One region of the Paenarthrobacter sp. YJN-5 genome, then DNA from elsewhere that is predicted to be linked to it. Evidence: riboswitches for the same ligand, from Rfam matches in the RefSeq annotation. Region 1 holds a riboswitch; each other region holds the start of a gene.

Region 1 (5,548 bases):
TGACGCCCGGAACCTGGCACGCTCGCTCCAGGACAGCAACGACATCACTGTGTTCGTCGATGGCACCGTCCACCGCCTGCCCGATCAGGCGAAGGACGCCGTCGTCGACCTCCTCGCGCGGCTCAGCAGGGGCGAAACCGTGACCGTCAGCAGTGTCGAGGAGATGCTCACCACCTCCCAGGCAGCTGAGCTTGCCGGGATTTCGCACACCTATCTGCGGAATATGACCGACCGCGGCGAAATCCCCGTGGAGTACCGGGGAACCCATCGCCGTATCCGGCAGGCTGCCATCATGGCCTGGCTGGAAAAGCAGAAGCGCAAGGAAGCCGCGGCCAGTGCGGCAGAGGAAGCCCCGGGACCTGACGACACGCCGTAGACAGGGCGTGGTGATAAGGATCAAGCAACGATCCCGGCCAAGAGGCGGAGTGCCGCAAACGCCGGGGTTACGCTTATTTGGTGGGAAATTTCAAGGGGTGGCATATCGTGGCCGGAGCGGCCGCCATGGCTGTTGCCGCACCCCTTGGTTCGGCCATGGGATTGAACTTCGTGGCCACGTTCATGTTCGCGTGCGTTGTGTTCGTCGCCGTCGCGATGTGGACGGAATCAAAGATCGCCCGACGCCGGGAAGCGGCCAACGCTGCCGACGTTCACCAGAGCGCGGATGAATCAGCCGGGTCCGACGACCCCGCGCGGGAGTAGAACAGGTGCGAGGACGATTGACACGCCGCACGCCCCTGCGCTCGGAAGACGTCGAAGCCGGCGGGCTTAAGGGTCGCATCCTTTGGACCAACGGAACCCCGCCGCCCGGCTCGCAGCCATCGCCCGGCTCCCCGGACAGCCCCGTGTACATCCTGATTCACGGCATCGGCGTCTCACACCGCTACCTTGCCCGCCTCCACGCCGTCCTTGCCGCTGGTTCGCCGACGTACTCGTTCGACCTGCCGGGTTTTGCGGGCACGCCCACACCGGACCACCAAGTCATGGCCGAGGAATACGGTGCCTTCATTGCGGAGACGTTGAAAGCGAAGGGCATCACTTCCTACGTGCTGGTGGGCCACTCCATGGGCGTCCAGTTCGCCATCGAGGCTGCGCTTCATGCACCGGAGCAGGCCTCGCACGTGGTTCTGATGGGTCCTGTGGTGGATTCGAAGCACAAGAACGTACGGCGGCAATCGCTGGCCCTCTTCCTGGATGGGCTCCTTCGCGAAAGTCCGTCCTCCAACTGGATCGTCGTCTCCGACTACTTCCTGTGCGGGCCCCGCTGGTACCTCACCGAGCTGCCCGTGATGATGGAGTACCCCACCGAGAAACGACTGAGCCTTGTGGGGAACCCCGTGCTGATCCTGCGAGGCAGCCGCGACCACGTGGCAGGACCCGAATGGTCGCTGCGGCTCTCCCGAGCTGTTCCCCAAGGCAGGCTGGTGGAGATTCCGGGAGTGGGACACGTGGCCCAGCACATGAGGCCGAAGGCCGTTGCGGACGCGATCCGGAGCTTCGTCGCCGCAACGTCGGACCGTACGCAGGCATAGCCTCACGACGGCGGCACGCCCCTTGTTGCGCTGGACAGGACACGGTTAGGCTGGCAGGGCAAGCCAAATAGTAAGTTTGCTTAGGAAGGGGTTTGACCATGACAAGCTATGACCCGGAAGACGATCCGCAGACCTTCGGAGTGTCCGGCGCGGCCGAGCCCGACAGCATCCATGAAGACCCGGACATGAGGCAGGACGAAGACCGCGATCCCGCCGCATCAGCGAACCCGGATCCGGACAACGGCAACGTCACAGGGCTTGAACCCGGCGGCGGAGTACCCCCGGGAGAAACGCCTCCAGCGGAAGACAGCATGAGCATGGATCAAGGGCACGAGGAATAGAACTCCCCTACTTCAGCTTGAGGATCTCGCCGAGGTTATAGTCGGCCGGCTCCTCCAGCTGTGAGTACGTGCAGCTTTCAGGAGTCCGGTCCGGCCGCCACCTGCGGAATTGCGTGGTGTGCCGGAACCGGTCTCCTTCCATGTAGTCGTACGCCACTTCGATCACCAGCTCGGGCCGCAGAGGAACAAAGGAAAAGTCCTTGCCGGCACTCCAGCGGCTTTGGGCCCCCGGCATCCTCGAACCAACCGCCGCTCCGGTTTCCTGGCTGGCCCACTCTCCCCAGGGGTGGTCCGCGATCTCCACCTGGTACGGCTCCAACTCGGCCACCATCGCCTTCCGCTTCGCCATGGGGAAGGCGGCCACCACTCCGACGTGGTGGAGTTTGCCGGAATCGTCATAGAGCCCCAGCAGCATCGACCCCACGACGTCCGCCGTCTTGTGCCAACGGAAACCGGCCACCACGCAGTCCGCCGTCCGTTCATGCTTGGTCTTGAACATCACCCGCTTGTTCGGCTGGTAGGTACCGTCGAGCGGTTTGGACAGCACGCCGTCGAGCCCTGCTCCCTCAAGCTGCACGAACCATTCCTTTGCCCGCTCTAGGTCGGTGACCGCAGGCGTCACGTACACGGGCGGCTCGGCATCGGCGAGCGCCTTTTCCAGCGCAGCACGGCGCTCGGAGAACGGCCGGGCAGTGAGGTCTTCGTCCCCGAGGGCCAGGAGGTCGAACCCGACGAAGGAGGACGGCGTCTTCTCTGCAAGCATCCGGACGCGGCTGTCGGCGGGGTGGATGCGCTGCTGCAGTCCTTCGAAGTCGAGCCGGTTGCCGGAAATAAGGATGATCTCGCCATCCACCACGCATTTCTCCGGCAGGTTCTTCTTCAACGCCTCCACCAGCTCAGGGAAGTACCGGGTCATGGGTTTCTCGTTCCGGCTGCCCAGGATGACGTCATCCCCGTCCCTGAAGACGATGGTCCGGAACCCGTCCCATTTGGGTTCGTAGTGCCCAACCTCAGGAATGTTGGGCACGGATTTGGCGAGCATGGGCGAAACGGGTGGCATCACGGGTAGGTCCATAGCTCATGTCTACCGGCCGGTAGACGCCGAAAGCTAGTGTTCAGCAGGGATATGTGGACGGTGTGTGGCGCGTCCGTCCGCCAGCGCGGGCGCTGCCGGCCCTCATGTACCGTCCGTTACATTAATGTGACTTTACTTCCCTGCTGCTGTAACTTCGTAGGGCGACCCGTATCTCCGCTGGGCCGCTTCCGGGCTGACGCCGAGCTCTGCCGCATCCCGGAATCCCGCCAGACCCGCGGCAGAGACGGGGGACCCAGAGTTCCCGGGCCTGTTCCCCGCAGGCCCTTGGGGTGAAGCCGCCACGTGCGGCCGGACGGCCTCGTCCGAACCCGACAGCTAACCTCGCAGGCGTTGAGAGGCAAACACCATGTCCCCAACCATGGATCAGCCGCGCCGTGCCCAAGGGGACGGCCAGCCCACCAAGCCAACCGGACGCCGTCGGGCCCAGCCCAGCGGTCCGGCCACCGAAATGGATAGCACGACGGCGGTACCCGCCACCGCAACCGACCCCACCGCTGCGCCCATGACACGAGCACAGCGACGGGCGATGGAACGCGAGCGCGCGGCCCAGGCAGTCGTGGCTCCGGAAGCTGCACCGAGTGCTGAGTCCGACTCCGAACCCACCGCTGAATCCCCCACCGAAGAGCCGCGCACCGAAGCCATCCCCGTAGTTGCCGCTCCTCCGCGCTCGGAGTCCACTACGCCCGGACCGCCCACGGCTGCCATCCCCGTGGTGAAGGCCACGCCGGCGGAGCCCGCCACTGAGCCCGAGCCCGCGACTGCCGCTATTCCGGTGGTTTCGGCGCACGTTGCCGCCGCGGCCGGGACCCCCCAGCCCAAGACGCCGGCCCGGATCGCCGCTGACGCTACAGCCGCCGCCGGATTGGCCAGTCGCAAGACCGCCCGTGGCCAGCACGACGGCGCACGTCCTGCGGCAGGACGAGCCGCAGGACGCAATGCTGCGAAGTCGGCCTTTGGTTCCTTTGCTTCCTCCTCCTTCACCAAGGAACCCCACGCCGTCCTGACCAAGGCAGCGTCCGTGAAGACCATGAGCCAGCGCATGGCGGTGGTCGCCGGAGCACTGGGCCTGGTCCTCACGGTGGGAACGGTAAGCCAAGCCATGGACCTGCCGATCTTCGGACAGGACACTCAAAACCAGGCCAGCGGCGCTAACAATTCCGGCGAAGACCGGGCAACGGGCTCGGCCACTCCTGGCCCGACGCCGTCCTACTCCACCGCGTCCTCGACGTCGGCCGCTACGACGGATACCGGGCAGTCCGCCGTCGAAGCAGCCTCTCCGGCAGCGGCAGCACCGCCGTCGTCCACTCCGACGCCGCAGGTTTCGTTGGCCGACCCCAAGTGGGTTCCGTCCACCGCCCCTTCGGCCGTGGTTCCAGTACCGGGCGTGACGTCGCCCGTTCCGAGCCAGCCGGCACCGCCGTCGGACAACATCACGGCGCCTTCGCCCAGCACGACGCCTTCTACGACGACGACGCCAACCACCACCCCAACGCCCACGCCGACGACGACGCAGACTTCCAAGCCGCGGCCCAGCGACTCCCCGAAGCCGGGCTCCGACCCTAAGTCCAGCGCACCGACGGAGGCTCCGAGCCTGGACGTGGACGGCCTGCTCGACGCAGCCAAGGGGGTCCTCAAGTGAGCACCCGCATGCCCCGCACCACTACCCACATCGGCTGGCACGGCCGGTACTGCTGCAGCAGCCGGACGGCCACTTTCCGCCATCGGATGGGCCGCTGGAGCCACCAGCGGCTGCGCCGTTTCTGACGGGCGCCGCTAACAAACAAGTGTGAAACCAAGAAGGCAGGGACCCGGCAAGGGTTCCTGCCTTCTGTTCTGCCACCCGACTCTTCCGCCACCGGGTCGGTCACATGTTTCGCTACCCCAAGAGCCACGCGACCACCAGCAAGGCCCCCACGCAGAGCACTGTGGTCAGGAGGATGACGTCGCGCGCAACAACAGTGCCCCGGCCATACGGGGAAGCGAAAAGGAACACGTTCTGTGCCGTGGGAAGCGCACCCATGATGACCAACGCCAGGAGGTGCTGCCCTTCGAGCCCGAAGACGAACCGCCCCAGCGCCCAGACCACCAAGGGCATCCCCACGAGTTTCAGGAGCGTCGCCACCACGGTTTCCACCCGGCCGTCGCCCTTCTGCAGCGGAGCGCGGCCCGCCAAGGACATCCCGAAGGCGAGCAGCACCATGGGCACGGCAGCTCCGGCCAACATATCGATGGGCCGCTGGACCAGTTCCGGAACCTTCCACCGGGTCAACGCCACCACCACGCCCAGCGCTGACGCGATGATCATGGGATTCCCCAACGGCTGCAGGACCACCCGCTTCCAAGGCACCTTCGCCCCTCCGGCCACACCAAGGATGGTGACGTAGAAGGGCGCCAGGACCAGGAGTTGCACCAGCAGGACCGGGGCCACGTGCTGGGCCGTTCCCACCGCATAGAGGGAAACGGGGATCCCGATGTTGTTGGCATTGGCATAGCTGCTGGCCATGGCTCCCACAGCCGTTTCGGCCACGGGCCTTCGGAAAAAGAGGAAACTCAGCAGGCAGTACAGGAGCCCCATCGCGGCA
Region 2 (5,548 bases), 800 kb from region 1:
TTGGGTTCGGAAATACCGACGACGGCGTACTGCAGTTCGCGGCCAGCGGCGGCTTCCTCCTGGGCCATTTGGAGGAACGGCGTTCCCGAGCTCGGGACGGGCTCGTCGCGCAGGTCAAAGTGGGCGTCAAGGTTCAGTACACCCAGCCGTTTGCCGCGCAGGACTTCGGAGCCGGCCACCCCCAGGTAGCTGGCGAACGCGGTTTCGTGGCCCCCGCCAAGCACAACGGTGAGGTTGCCGGCGTCGAGCAGTCCGGAGATGGCACGTCCGGCGCGTGCCTGGCCGTCCTCCAGCTGGTCGCCCTCCACCACCACGTCACCGGCGTCGAACACCTCCCGGTCCAGGTGGAACGCCAGCGGACCAAGCGCCGCACGGATCGCGGCCGGAGCCGCGGCAGCACCTACCCGCCCCTTGTTGCGGCGAACCCCTGCGTCGCTGCAGAAGCCCAGTACGACGGCGGAGCGCACGCCGGCAGCGGCGGTCCCGGCAGCGTGGGGAGCCACAGCCTGCCACCACCGACGGTGCTCAGGGCCGTCGCCGTCGAAGCGGCCGGTCCATGCGGTGGGGGTGACGTCTACGGCGAGGGCGCTGGTTTCCATGGATTAAGCACACCGGACCCGGACTGCCAATGCCAGCAGTTCCGGGCCCGGAGTGTCTGAAATACCGGAATGGGGCTACTTCACCCCGAGCAGTTCCTCCACGGTGCCGATGCCGAAGAACAGCAGGAATGCCGCAGCCACAGCCCACATCAAGGGGTGTACCTCGCGGGCGCGGCCCTGGAACGTGCGGATCAGGACGTAGGAGATGAAGCCTGCGCCGAGGCCGTTGGCGATCGAGTAGGTGAACGGCATGAGGGCGATGGTCAGGAACGCCGGGATGCCGACGCCCCAGTCCTGCCAGTCGATCTTGCCCACCTGCGAAACCATCATGAAGCCCACCACAACAAGGGCGGGCGCAACGGCTTCGAAGGGAACCAGGTTGATCAACGGCGTAAAGAACATGGCCACCAGGAACAGGACACCGGTGACGATCGAGGCCAGGCCGGTCCGGGCGCCTTCGCCAATGCCGGCGCCGGATTCGACGAAGATCTGGTTGGAGGACACCGAAGCTCCGCCACCCACAATCGCGCCGAGCGCATCAACCTGGAGAACGCGGTCCACATTGGGGATGTTGCCGTGCTCATCCACGGTTCCGGCCTCATTGGCCAGGCCCACCATGGTGCCCATGGCGTCGAAGAAGATGCTGAGCAGGATCACGAAGGCCAGCAGGGCGGCACCGATGAAGCCAAGGTGTTCGAAGGCGCCAAAGGGGTTGGCCTTGCCGATCAGGGAGAGGTCCGGAGCGCCCCACTCGGACACCTTGGGGGCCACGAGCGACCAGCCGCGGGGGTTGATGGTGGTGCCGTCGTTGCTCGGTCCGATATGCAGGGTGAATTCAAGGATCGCAGCCAGCGCGGTGGAGACGATGATGCCGATCAGGATGGCACCGCGTACCTTGCGCACCACCAGCGCGATGGTGAGGACCAGGCCGACCGCGAACACCAGCGTCGGCCAGCCCAGGAGTTTGCCGTCCACGCCCAGGCCCAGCGGAACGGTGGTTCCGGCGGCGTCGGGAATGCGGCGCACGAAGCCGGCGTTGACCAGTCCGATCAGCGCAATGAAGAGGCCGATGCCCACCACGATCGCCGTCTTGAGCGCCTCGGGGACGGCCTTGAAGACGGCGGTCCGGAACCCGGTGAGGACGAGGATCAGCATGGTCAGGCCGGAGAGGACCACCAGGCCCATCATGTCCGGCCATGTCAGGCCCGGGTGCGAGGCAACGGTGACGGCCACGAACGCGTTGACGCCCAGGCCTGTGGCTACGGCAAAGGGATGCTTGGCCCAAGCACCCATGAGGATGGTCAGGATGCCTGCCACGAAGGCCGTGGTGGCGGCGACGGCCGTGAAGCCCAGCGATGCCCCGCTCGAGTCAGCCCCCGACAGGATGAGGGGGTTCAGGACCACGATGTAGCTCATGGCAAAGAAGGTCGCGAAGCCGCCACGGATTTCCCGCGAATACGTGGATCCACGTTCGGAGATCTTGAAGTAGCGGTCGATTGCAGAACCCTGTTTAAGCATGGATGTCTCCGGGGATCGTGTGAGTGTGCTCTCAAATCCTATGCCCGCCCGTGCGGGAGGGCCTGACGATTCGCCTAGTCTGTAAGGAAGCCAACATTAGGAGAAACCGCCCCATGCGCACCATCCGCCCGCTCCTGGCCGCCGTCGTGGCTGCCCTCGCCTTCGCCTCGGCGCTGCTTTTCGGCGCCGCCCCGGCATCGGCGCACGACGCCGCAGAATCCACGAGTCCGGCCAGCGGAGCCACGGTTGCGGAAGTTCCGGCATCGGTCTCCGTCACGTTCAATAACCGGCCGCTGGCTATTGGTTCGGGCATGTCGGTGACCGCGGGCGGGGAGAACTGGGCGGACGGCGCCGTGCAGATCATCGACAACCAGGCGGTCCAAAAACTGCGTCCCGGCGCTCCGGCGGGCCAGTACACGGTGGTTTGGCGCGTCGTCAGCTCCGATTCGCACCCCATCGAGGGCACCTTTACATTCACGGCAACAGCAGGAAGCACGACGTCGGAGGGCGCCACCGCGGTAGCCTCGCCGTCCGCGTCGGGCCAGGCAGGTTCGGGCACTGTTCCGAGTGCGGGAACCGCGGCCCCCGGAACCCCCGTCAGCGAACCGGCTCCGGACGCCTCCCAGCCGTTCCCGTGGAGCATCGTGGCGTTTGCTGCATTAGCTGTTGCGCTCGTTATTTTCCTGGCCGTTACAGCCCGTCGGAAATTGGCTGCTTCCAATGATGCCGAGGGCGATAAATCCGCGGAATGACGGGGTTTTCTACATACCTGCGAAAATCTCGAAACGGTTACTGCGACACGCTTGACGCCCACTTCTCGTTACTTAAATGTGACTTTGCCGTGATCATCGCGTACGGTAGTACCTGTGCCCGATCCGCATTCGGCGCACTTCCGGCCTGATTGCCTAGCTCTGCCGCAGGTCGGAATCCGTTCGCAGACATACCTACGGCAGAGACGGGGAACCCATTTTAGGCCGCCAATGAGCGCGCCTTGGGGTGAAGCCACGAAGCTTCCGCTGAACAGCGGTGGATAGTGGCCGGGTGACTCCCATCCGAATCCGACAGCTAACCTCGCAGGCATCGGGAGAGGCTTTTTCATGTCTTCACGCATTCTTCGCGGCCGTCGTAAGGCGGACAGCGTACGCCCCAATCCGTTCATCTCCATCTCCAAGGCAGTTGCCAGCAACGCTTCAGGCGCCGGCCGCCAGGCAGCCGTCATCGCTGCAGCTTCGGGTCTTGTCCTGACCGGTTCCATTGCTGCACACGCTGCCGAAACTCCGGCACAGGCTCCGGTCCAGCGGGACTCCAGCCCCGCCACGGTTGCTGAAACCGTTGCCGAAACCCCCAACAAGGTTGTCACTGCCGCAGCAACGGCCACCGTCAACTTCGAGCGTCCCGCTGTTGCTTCCGTAGCAGCACCGGTCATCGAGAAGCCGGCTCCGGTTGTTGAGGCTCCCAAGAAGGCCGCAGCCAAGGCTGCTGCAGCTCCTGCCGCTACCGCCACGGTTGCTGCTTCCGCACCTGCCGCTGCTGCTCCGGCAGCACCTGCCCCGGCACCCGCTGTTGGCGGCGTCAACGCAGCCATGGTTGCCTCGGCTTACGCCCAGATCGGTGTCATGCAGGACTGCACCGCCATGGTCGAAAAGGCCCTCGGCTCCGCAGGTATCCCGGTGGGCGACCTTGCCCCCATGCAGTTCATGAACTACGGCAAGGTAGTCAGCGATCCCCAGCCCGGTGACATGATCGTCCAGTCCGGCCACGTTGCCATCTACATCGGCAATGGCCAGGCCATCTCCGGTGGCATTAACGGTAACCAGACCGGCATCCACCCGATCAGCTGGCTGACCGCAACCGGCCCGCTCACGTACGTCCGCGCCGGCGCATAAGTTTCACGCTTCACAAAAAGGCCGGCACCCCGGAGGATTCGTCCTCCCGGGGTGCCGGTTTTTTGGTTTTAAGCTTTTTGGTTTAAGGGACCCTGCTTCAAGGGCCCTGTTTCAGGGCTGCCTTGGTGCCGCTGTCGGGCTTGCCGGGCTTAGGCGATCGCGAGGCCGGGCGCTGCTGGAAGTGCCACCTTCGAAGAGATGGCCTGCCCCACCGCCTTGGCCTGGCGGAGGACTTCCTTGGGGGTTGGCGTGATGAGTTCTCCCACTCCCACCAGATGCATGCCCACCGCGCGCATGGCGGCCACGAGGTTCTGACCAACGGCAATGCCAAGCTCGGCCAGCATTTTGCGCAACTGGCTCTGTGCGCAACGCGTCACCACGACGTGGTCGGCAAGGAGAATGCCGTGGGCTGTGTGGACGGCCCACTGCCGAGGGGATGCGAGGGGAGTTTCTGCGGCCGTGAGCAGGTCCAGCCGGACCGCCTTGGTGGTGTTGCGTACATCCAGGTGGTGGCTGGCCGCGTAGTTCCGCAGGTGGCGGAGGATCTGGTTCCGTTCCAGCATGGAAGCGGGATCGGCTACCTCGCACCGTTGCAGCATGCCGGTATGCACGGAAGGACCCGTCTGTGCCAGTGGGCCGAAGCCGTCCACCACGATCGAACCCACGCCGTAGCGGCTGAGTTCGCTGGCCACGGCGAGGCCTGAGAGTCCGGCTCCGATCACCACGGTGGTGGTTCGCTCCGTGGCGGAATCAGGCATGAGTGACACTGCGTGGTTCCTCCTTGACGTACGTGCCCAAAGGCAGGATTGGACGCTTCCGGTTCCCCCAAACGGTCGCAAATAAATGGCCGGTATGTGTTCTGGAACACTCTCACCGGCCATTCGGTGACTCGAACACTACAGAACTTTTGGGGCGTTGGGTAGCCTTCCTGACAGCGTGTTATTACTTCTTCCCGGGGCGTCCCGGGAGGGCCTTGAAACCGAGCCCGGACCGTTATGCAGATAGCGGAAAAGCCGCCTTGATTCGCTATAAGCAAACGAGAATAGTTGGCATTGGACGAGGAAGTCCCGTGGCTTCCACGATCACGGACATTAGCGCACAACGTGAGGTGTAACACCCCTACGTTGAACCTCTGGCAGAATGGCCGGAACATCAAGCAGCAGGTGGAGAGGCGGGCCCCAAATGGACCAGCACGGTAGTCACGTTGAACATCCCCGCGGCGGTGACGCGGAAGCAGTAGCACCGGGCGGCATCGTGGTTGGAGTGGACGGCTCCGAACACGGACAATGCGCTTTGGTGTGGGCAGCGCGTGAAGCCGAACGCCGGCAACTTCCCTTGCACATCGTGACCGCTTATTCAGTGCCGATCTTCGCCGCTTCAGGGTTGGACGGCGGATACGCAACGGTGGACGACTCGATGATCCGGGAAGGCGCCGAAGCGATCGCCAAACAGGCCATGGAGAAGGTTTCCGGCTACAACATCGACGTTGACGCCTCAGTGGAGAACGGGGATGCCGCCGGTGTCCTGCTGGATCTCTCCGCGGAA
Region 3 (5,548 bases), on a different replicon from region 1:
AACGGCCTGAACTGGAAGAAGTGGAACCTCCACACCAAGCTCACCATCCAGGTGTCCTTCATCCTGCTGCTCGCAGGTACCGTCCTCTGGGCCCTGATGGAGTGGGACAACACCCGGACCATCGGCACCATGACGGCCGGCGAGAAAGTTGTCCATTCGCTGTTCGCGTCCGTGATGACGCGGTCCGGCGGGTTCAACCTGGTGGACCAGAACCAGCTGGAGCCCACCACCATGCTGCTCACGGATGCGCTCATGTTCGCCGGCGGCGGCTCCGCCTCCACGGCCGGTGGCATCAAAGTGACCACCATTGCCGTCATGTTCCTCGCCATTGTTGCCGAGGCCCGAGGCGACGCCGACGTCAAGGTCTACGGCCGCACCATCCCCCAAGGCACCATGCGGGTGGCCATCTCGGTGATCGTTGCCGGAGCCACCCTGGTCTCCGTCGCCGCATTCCTGTTGCTTTCCATCAGCGGCGCTTCACTGGACAGGGTGCTCTTTGAAACCATTTCCGCCTTTGCCACCGTGGGACTGAGCACCAACCTCAGTGCCGAGCTGCCGCCGTCGGGCGTTTACGTCCTCACAGCCCTCATGTTCGCCGGCCGGTTGGGGACTGTCACCCTTGCTGCGGGCCTGGCCCTGCGCCAGCGCAGCCAGCTGTTCCACTACCCGGAAGAGCGACCCATCATTGGCTGAGAACCTGACGGCAGGCACCGGAGCCAGGGGTTAGAGCCATCCCTGGGGGTTGACGGTCTGTCCGTTGAGCAGGACCTCGAAGTGCAGGTGGCAGCCGGTGGAGTTTCCGGTGGTCCCGGCCGCTGCGATCCGTTGGCCCGCGCCGACGGTCGCGCCCACAGCGGTTTCGATGGCGGCCAGGTGGTTGTAGGTGCTTTTGAGTCCGTTGCCGTGGTCGACCACGATCCGGTTTCCGCCGCCATAGGGTGACCAGCCGGCCTCCACAACGGTCCCGGCGCCCGCAGCGAACACCGCGGTTTGGCAGGCCGCGACGAGATCCTGGCCGGTGTGAAGTTCACCTGTTCCGGTGATCGGGCTGGTTCGGATGCCAAACGGCGACGCAATGGACATGCTGGCCAACGGCGCTCCGAGCCGGCCCGAGGACGCAGCAGGGGACGTGCTGGCTCCCTTGGGGGCAGCCACCGCACCGGCCGCCGCTACCGGCGCCTTCGCGGGCGGGGCCGCCTTAGTGGTGACCCCCGGGCGTTCGAAACTGATCGACGCCCCCGCCGAGGCCTGCACCGGCGCGGCCGTTGCCGCGGAAGCTGCCACCTGTTCGGTGGTGGCGGTGGGAGCCGGGTTGGCGTGCGCGGCGGTCAGCGCGACGGTGAGGACCGTGGCCACGCCCAAGGTCGTCGCGGCTGTCACCTGTTTGCCCCGGCTCCAGGTCATGCCGCTGGCTGAGGCGTGGCGGGGTGTTCGGGCGGCCGCGGTCCGGGAGGCCGACAACGCCATGATGGCGGTGGTGGGTTTCCGGCGGCGGCCACGGGGAGATGAAGTTGCCACGCAAGGATCCTTTCGATCCGCCTGCGAAGTTAGCTGTCGGGTTCGGGCCAAGGAACAAGCCCGGCCGCGCATCGATTGCCCTCTGGCCCTCGACGCACGGCTTCACCCCAAGGCAGATTGGCTGCCGGTTCTGGGTCCTCCACCCCCGCCGCGGAAAAGATCGTCGATCAATGCCACCGGCGGGGTTCAGCGTGCGGCATCAAAGGCTTTTATTACAGAAAAACCTGAATCAATAGTAGCGACAAAGCCCGATCGTTACAATTCCGTGACCAAGCCAGTCCATGACGTGCCACGACAGGCCGGGCCGCGCTTGGAATCCACCATACCTGAAGGAATCTTCAGATGATCAGTCGAGGCGGCCCGTAGTCCTTCGTGCCCGGTGGCCCAGTCAAAGGCCCATGGAGTCCAGCAGGGCATCTTCCTCTTCGGCTCCCCTGCGGTCCCGCCGGGACGGCTTGGAGCGGAGTTCCTCCCGGTCTTGCCCGTCGGGTTGGTCGTGTTCCTCGGCCCTGATGCGGGCGTGTTGCCGGGCCATATAGCCGAAGCCGACGAAAGCCAGGATCCCGAAGGTGATCCATTGCAGGGCGTAGGAAAGATTGGATCCTTCCTTCACGGCCGGGGCGGCCAAGGGCTGCGGCAGGTTTCCCGGCTGCGGGGATTCGGAGGCCATCAGGCCGTAGCTGCCGGTCATGAGGGGGTAACCGATTTCCTGCTGGTAGCCGGCCAGGTCGATGCTGGCCAGCTGGCCGGCGGGAGCGTCACGGCCCAGGTCCGGTTCGGCCGGTTTGATCCTGACAACGGCCTCGACCTGCCCTTCCGGTGGGGCGGGCACGCTGTCCGGGTAACCGGGGCGTTGGTTCCCGATCGGCAGCCACCCTCTGTTGATGACGATGGTTTCGCCGGTGGCGAGCCGGAAGGGAACGACGACTTCGTAGCCGGGCGCGGAATTGTTGGGCCGGTTGCGGATGATCCGCTGGTCCTGGGGCAGGTAGCGGCCTTCCACGGCTACGGTCATCCATTTGGCGTCGGGTGCGGGATTGTTGAAGTGTGCCCGGGCCTCAGCGAAGGGAACCGGTGGTTTGTCGTAGTTTTCCTGGACCCTGCGGATCTCCGCGACCGCCTGGTTCCGGCGGTCCATTTGCCAGTTTCCCAGGGCAAGGCAGGCCGCGGCGAAGGCCGCGGCGGCCAGGAGGTATCCCGCCCAGCGCCAGGACAGCAGAAAGCTGTAGCTCACGGGGCGTCCTCCTGTCCCCAGTGCCGGGTCAGCAGCGAGCGGATGGCGGTTGCTTCCGGGGCCAGGCGGTGGTCCTCGCCACGGGCCAGGAGGCCGTATTCGACCATGGTCCTGCCATCCTCGGCGTTCCCGGCCCGGACCCAGACACGGCGCCGGTTGATGTACAGGGAGATGATCAGTCCGAGCACGGCGAGGCCGGAGAACACCAGAACCCCTGCTTGGCCGGGGTCGCTGCGGACGTCGACGCCGATGTAGCGCTTGAGGCCGTCGAAGCTGATGCTTCCCTTGCCCTCGGGCAGCGTATAGGTGGCCCCGGGGCCGAGCGTGATGCCTTTGGCGGGGAGGTCGCGGCCGTTGAGCTGGGTCAGGTTCTTCACGTCCAGGCTGTACACGTTTTGAGGTTGCCCGGTATCCAGCCCGAGGTCTCCGTAGTAGGAATTCAGGTTCAATTGGGGGTTGAACGGGTCCGGATCGAAGCTGTAGGCCACGCCTGCCTCGTTGGTGACTGCCGAGGGCAGAAAGAATCCGACGAACCCCAGCTGGGAGGGTGCCGCGTCGGGGGCTTTGATCACGACGGTGGAGGTGTAGACGCCGTCGTTGGGGATGGAGACCACGGGGCCGCTGAAGGCGGTCTTTCCGGTGCCGTCCTTGATGGTGACGACGGGTGCGTAGCCGTTGCCCACCAGGAACATTCCGGTGGCGCCGAAATAGACCGGTTCGTTGACTTTCAGGATCTGCTGCCGCGTTGTGCCGTCCGCGCCGTCCTTGGTGGTCAGGGTGGCGGTGAAGTCAATCGGCTGGCCGAACTGTTTGGTTGATTCGCGGTCGAAGCGGACATCGAAGTTTTCCAGGGTGACGGCGAAAGGGGCCAGGGTGGCGGCGTCGAAATTGGTCCCCGGGGTGAAGGCATCGTAGCTGACCAGGGTGTTGACGAAAGTGCCGCCCTCGATGATGATTTTTTGTCCGCGGTAGCCGAACATCCCACCGATGGCGACGCAGACCAGCACCCCGATCAGTGAGGTGTGGAACAGCAGGTTCCCGGCTTCCCTCAGGTAGCCGCGTTCGGCTCCGACGGAGGGCAGGTCCCCGTCGGTGTCGCGGACGTGGACGCGGTAGCCGCGCTCTTTGAGCAGCCTGGCGGCGTCGGTGACCGCTTGTGCCGCCGGAACCGCGGCGTCGGCGGGCAGGATGAGGGTCCCGTATTGGGGCAGCCGGGAGAGCCGTTTGGGAGTGCGCGGTGGTTGTGAGCGCAGGGCCTTGTAGTGGGCCCTGGCCCGCGGGGTGACGCAGCCGATCAGGGACAGGAAGAGCAGGAGGTAGATGGCGGAGAACCAGGCGGACGCGTAGACGTCGAACAGTTGCAGCGCGTCGAGGATTTCACCGTATTCGGGGTTGTCTTTGATGTAGCGGGTCACCAGGGCCGGGTTGGCCGGGCGTTGGGGAAACAACGATCCCGGGACGGCGGCGATTGCCAGCAGGAGCAGCAGGAACAGGGCCGTTCGCATGCTGGTCATCTGCCGCCAGGCCCAGCGCATCATGCCCCTGGCGCCCAGCGGCGCGGTGACGGGCAGGGTTTCTGTGGTCCGGACGGGTCCCGGAGACTGGCGGGCCGTCATCGTTCGCGCACCGGGCGGTCGGCCAGCTGGCGCAGGTACTCGTTGTAGGCATCCAGGTCCGGGTCCCCCGCCACCGCGGCGGTCCGGTCTGCTTTGACCCATCCCCGGGCCTCCTCGCGCTGCCAGCGCACGAGGATGAACATCAGCAACAGCACCCCGGGCAGTTCCCCGTAGGACCAGGCCAGGCCGCCGGCCAGACCCTGGTCCGCCATGACGTCGAGGTTCCAGCTGGCCGGCGGGTTCGCGAAGAAACGGACCATGGGAGCGGTGGCCATCATGATCACGACACCGAAGAAGGCGTGCAACGGCATTTCGGCGAAGATGTCCAGCATCCTGCCGAAGTGCGTCTGGCGGGTGGGCAACGGATCCGCAGAAATCAGTGGGACGGTGAACAGGATACCGGAGGCAAGGAAGAGCAGTTCCAGGCCCACATGGCCGTACCAGTTGGGCAGCAGCAGGTCAGCGAGCCCGGAGAAATACACGCCGTAGAAGCTGAGCAAAAACAACGGCACCATAAAGGCGGGGTGGATGGCCAGCCTGCCCCAGCGGGAACGCAGCCCCCAGAGGGCAATCTTCAGGACCGGGGTTCCCAGACGGTTGTGCGGGGTGGCGCGCAGCAGCAGCGTTCCCGGCGACCCGATGACCAGCAATGGCGGGACGGCCATCATGAGTGTCAGTTGCTGGAACATGAAGATGGAGAACATCCGCAGGCCGTAGCCTTCGATGCCGGCACCCATGATGATAATGATGGCCAGGCAGCCGAACAGGAAGGAAATGGTGCGTACGACCGGCCAGTGCCGTCCCTGCCGCCAGAGCTTGATCGCCCCGGCCAGATACAGGAGCGCGGCCAGCAACGTCAGCACTGGGATCAGCGGCACCGGTTGCAGGTTGGGGGAAAGGTATTCGCCCAAAGAGGGCGGCAGCGATGGCAGCCAGACCGGGCCGACGACTCCCGGGTCATCCATGCCTGGACTCCTGCCGGGCCGGTACCTGCCGCCGGGTGTGGGCTACTGGCTGCTGACGGCCTTGAGCCGGTCCTGGCCGGCGTGTCCGACGTGGGTCAGGCCAAGGTCCAGGAGCATGCGAACGTGCGCGTCGGCCAGGGAGTAGTACGCCATGCGCCCGGCCCGGCGGACCTGCACGACGCGCGGTCCGCGCAGCAAGCGCAGCGCATGGGAGA

What was found. Region 1 has a riboswitch for cyclic di-AMP ahead of HMI59_RS01955 (hypothetical protein). Riboswitches for the same ligand answer to the same signal wherever they lie in the genome.
Region 2: another riboswitch for cyclic di-AMP. It lies ahead of HMI59_RS19140 (NlpC/P60 family protein); the one in region 1 lies ahead of HMI59_RS01955 (hypothetical protein).
Region 3: another riboswitch for cyclic di-AMP. It lies ahead of HMI59_RS25375 (M23 family metallopeptidase); the one in region 1 lies ahead of HMI59_RS01955 (hypothetical protein).

Annotation. Positions count from the first base shown of each region.
Region 1 is NZ_CP053544.1:410,550-416,097, reverse strand. Features, by position in the region: gene HMI59_RS01980 (helix-turn-helix domain-containing protein) at 1-376, shown strand, start outside; gene HMI59_RS01975 (hypothetical protein) at 457-699, shown strand; gene HMI59_RS01970 (alpha/beta fold hydrolase) at 717-1,529, shown strand; gene HMI59_RS01965 (DUF6480 family protein) at 1,628-1,870, shown strand; gene HMI59_RS01960 (ATP-dependent DNA ligase) at 1,878-2,945, opposite strand; cyclic di-AMP (ydaO/yuaA leader) riboswitch at 3,161-3,308, shown strand; gene HMI59_RS01955 (hypothetical protein) at 3,313-4,605, shown strand; gene HMI59_RS01950 (AEC family transporter) at 4,843-5,548, opposite strand, start outside.
Region 2 is NZ_CP053544.1:4,135,585-4,141,132, reverse strand. Features, by position in the region: gene hutG (formimidoylglutamase) at 1-599, opposite strand, end outside; gene HMI59_RS19150 (NCS2 family permease) at 675-2,117, opposite strand; gene HMI59_RS19145 (copper resistance CopC family protein) at 2,231-2,869, shown strand; cyclic di-AMP (ydaO/yuaA leader) riboswitch at 3,049-3,211, shown strand; gene HMI59_RS19140 (NlpC/P60 family protein) at 3,215-4,003, shown strand; gene HMI59_RS19135 (FAD-dependent monooxygenase) at 4,153-4,761, opposite strand; gene HMI59_RS19130 (universal stress protein) at 5,186-5,548, shown strand, end outside.
Region 3 is NZ_CP053548.1:20,397-25,944, forward strand. Features, by position in the region: gene HMI59_RS25370 (TrkH family potassium uptake protein) at 1-693, shown strand, start outside; gene HMI59_RS25375 (M23 family metallopeptidase) at 724-1,518, opposite strand; cyclic di-AMP (ydaO/yuaA leader) riboswitch at 1,523-1,720, opposite strand; gene HMI59_RS25380 (SURF1 family protein) at 1,907-2,752, opposite strand; gene HMI59_RS25385 (cytochrome c biogenesis protein ResB) at 2,749-4,368, opposite strand; gene HMI59_RS25390 (cytochrome c oxidase assembly protein) at 4,365-5,333, opposite strand; gene HMI59_RS25395 (helix-turn-helix transcriptional regulator) at 5,376-5,548, opposite strand, start outside.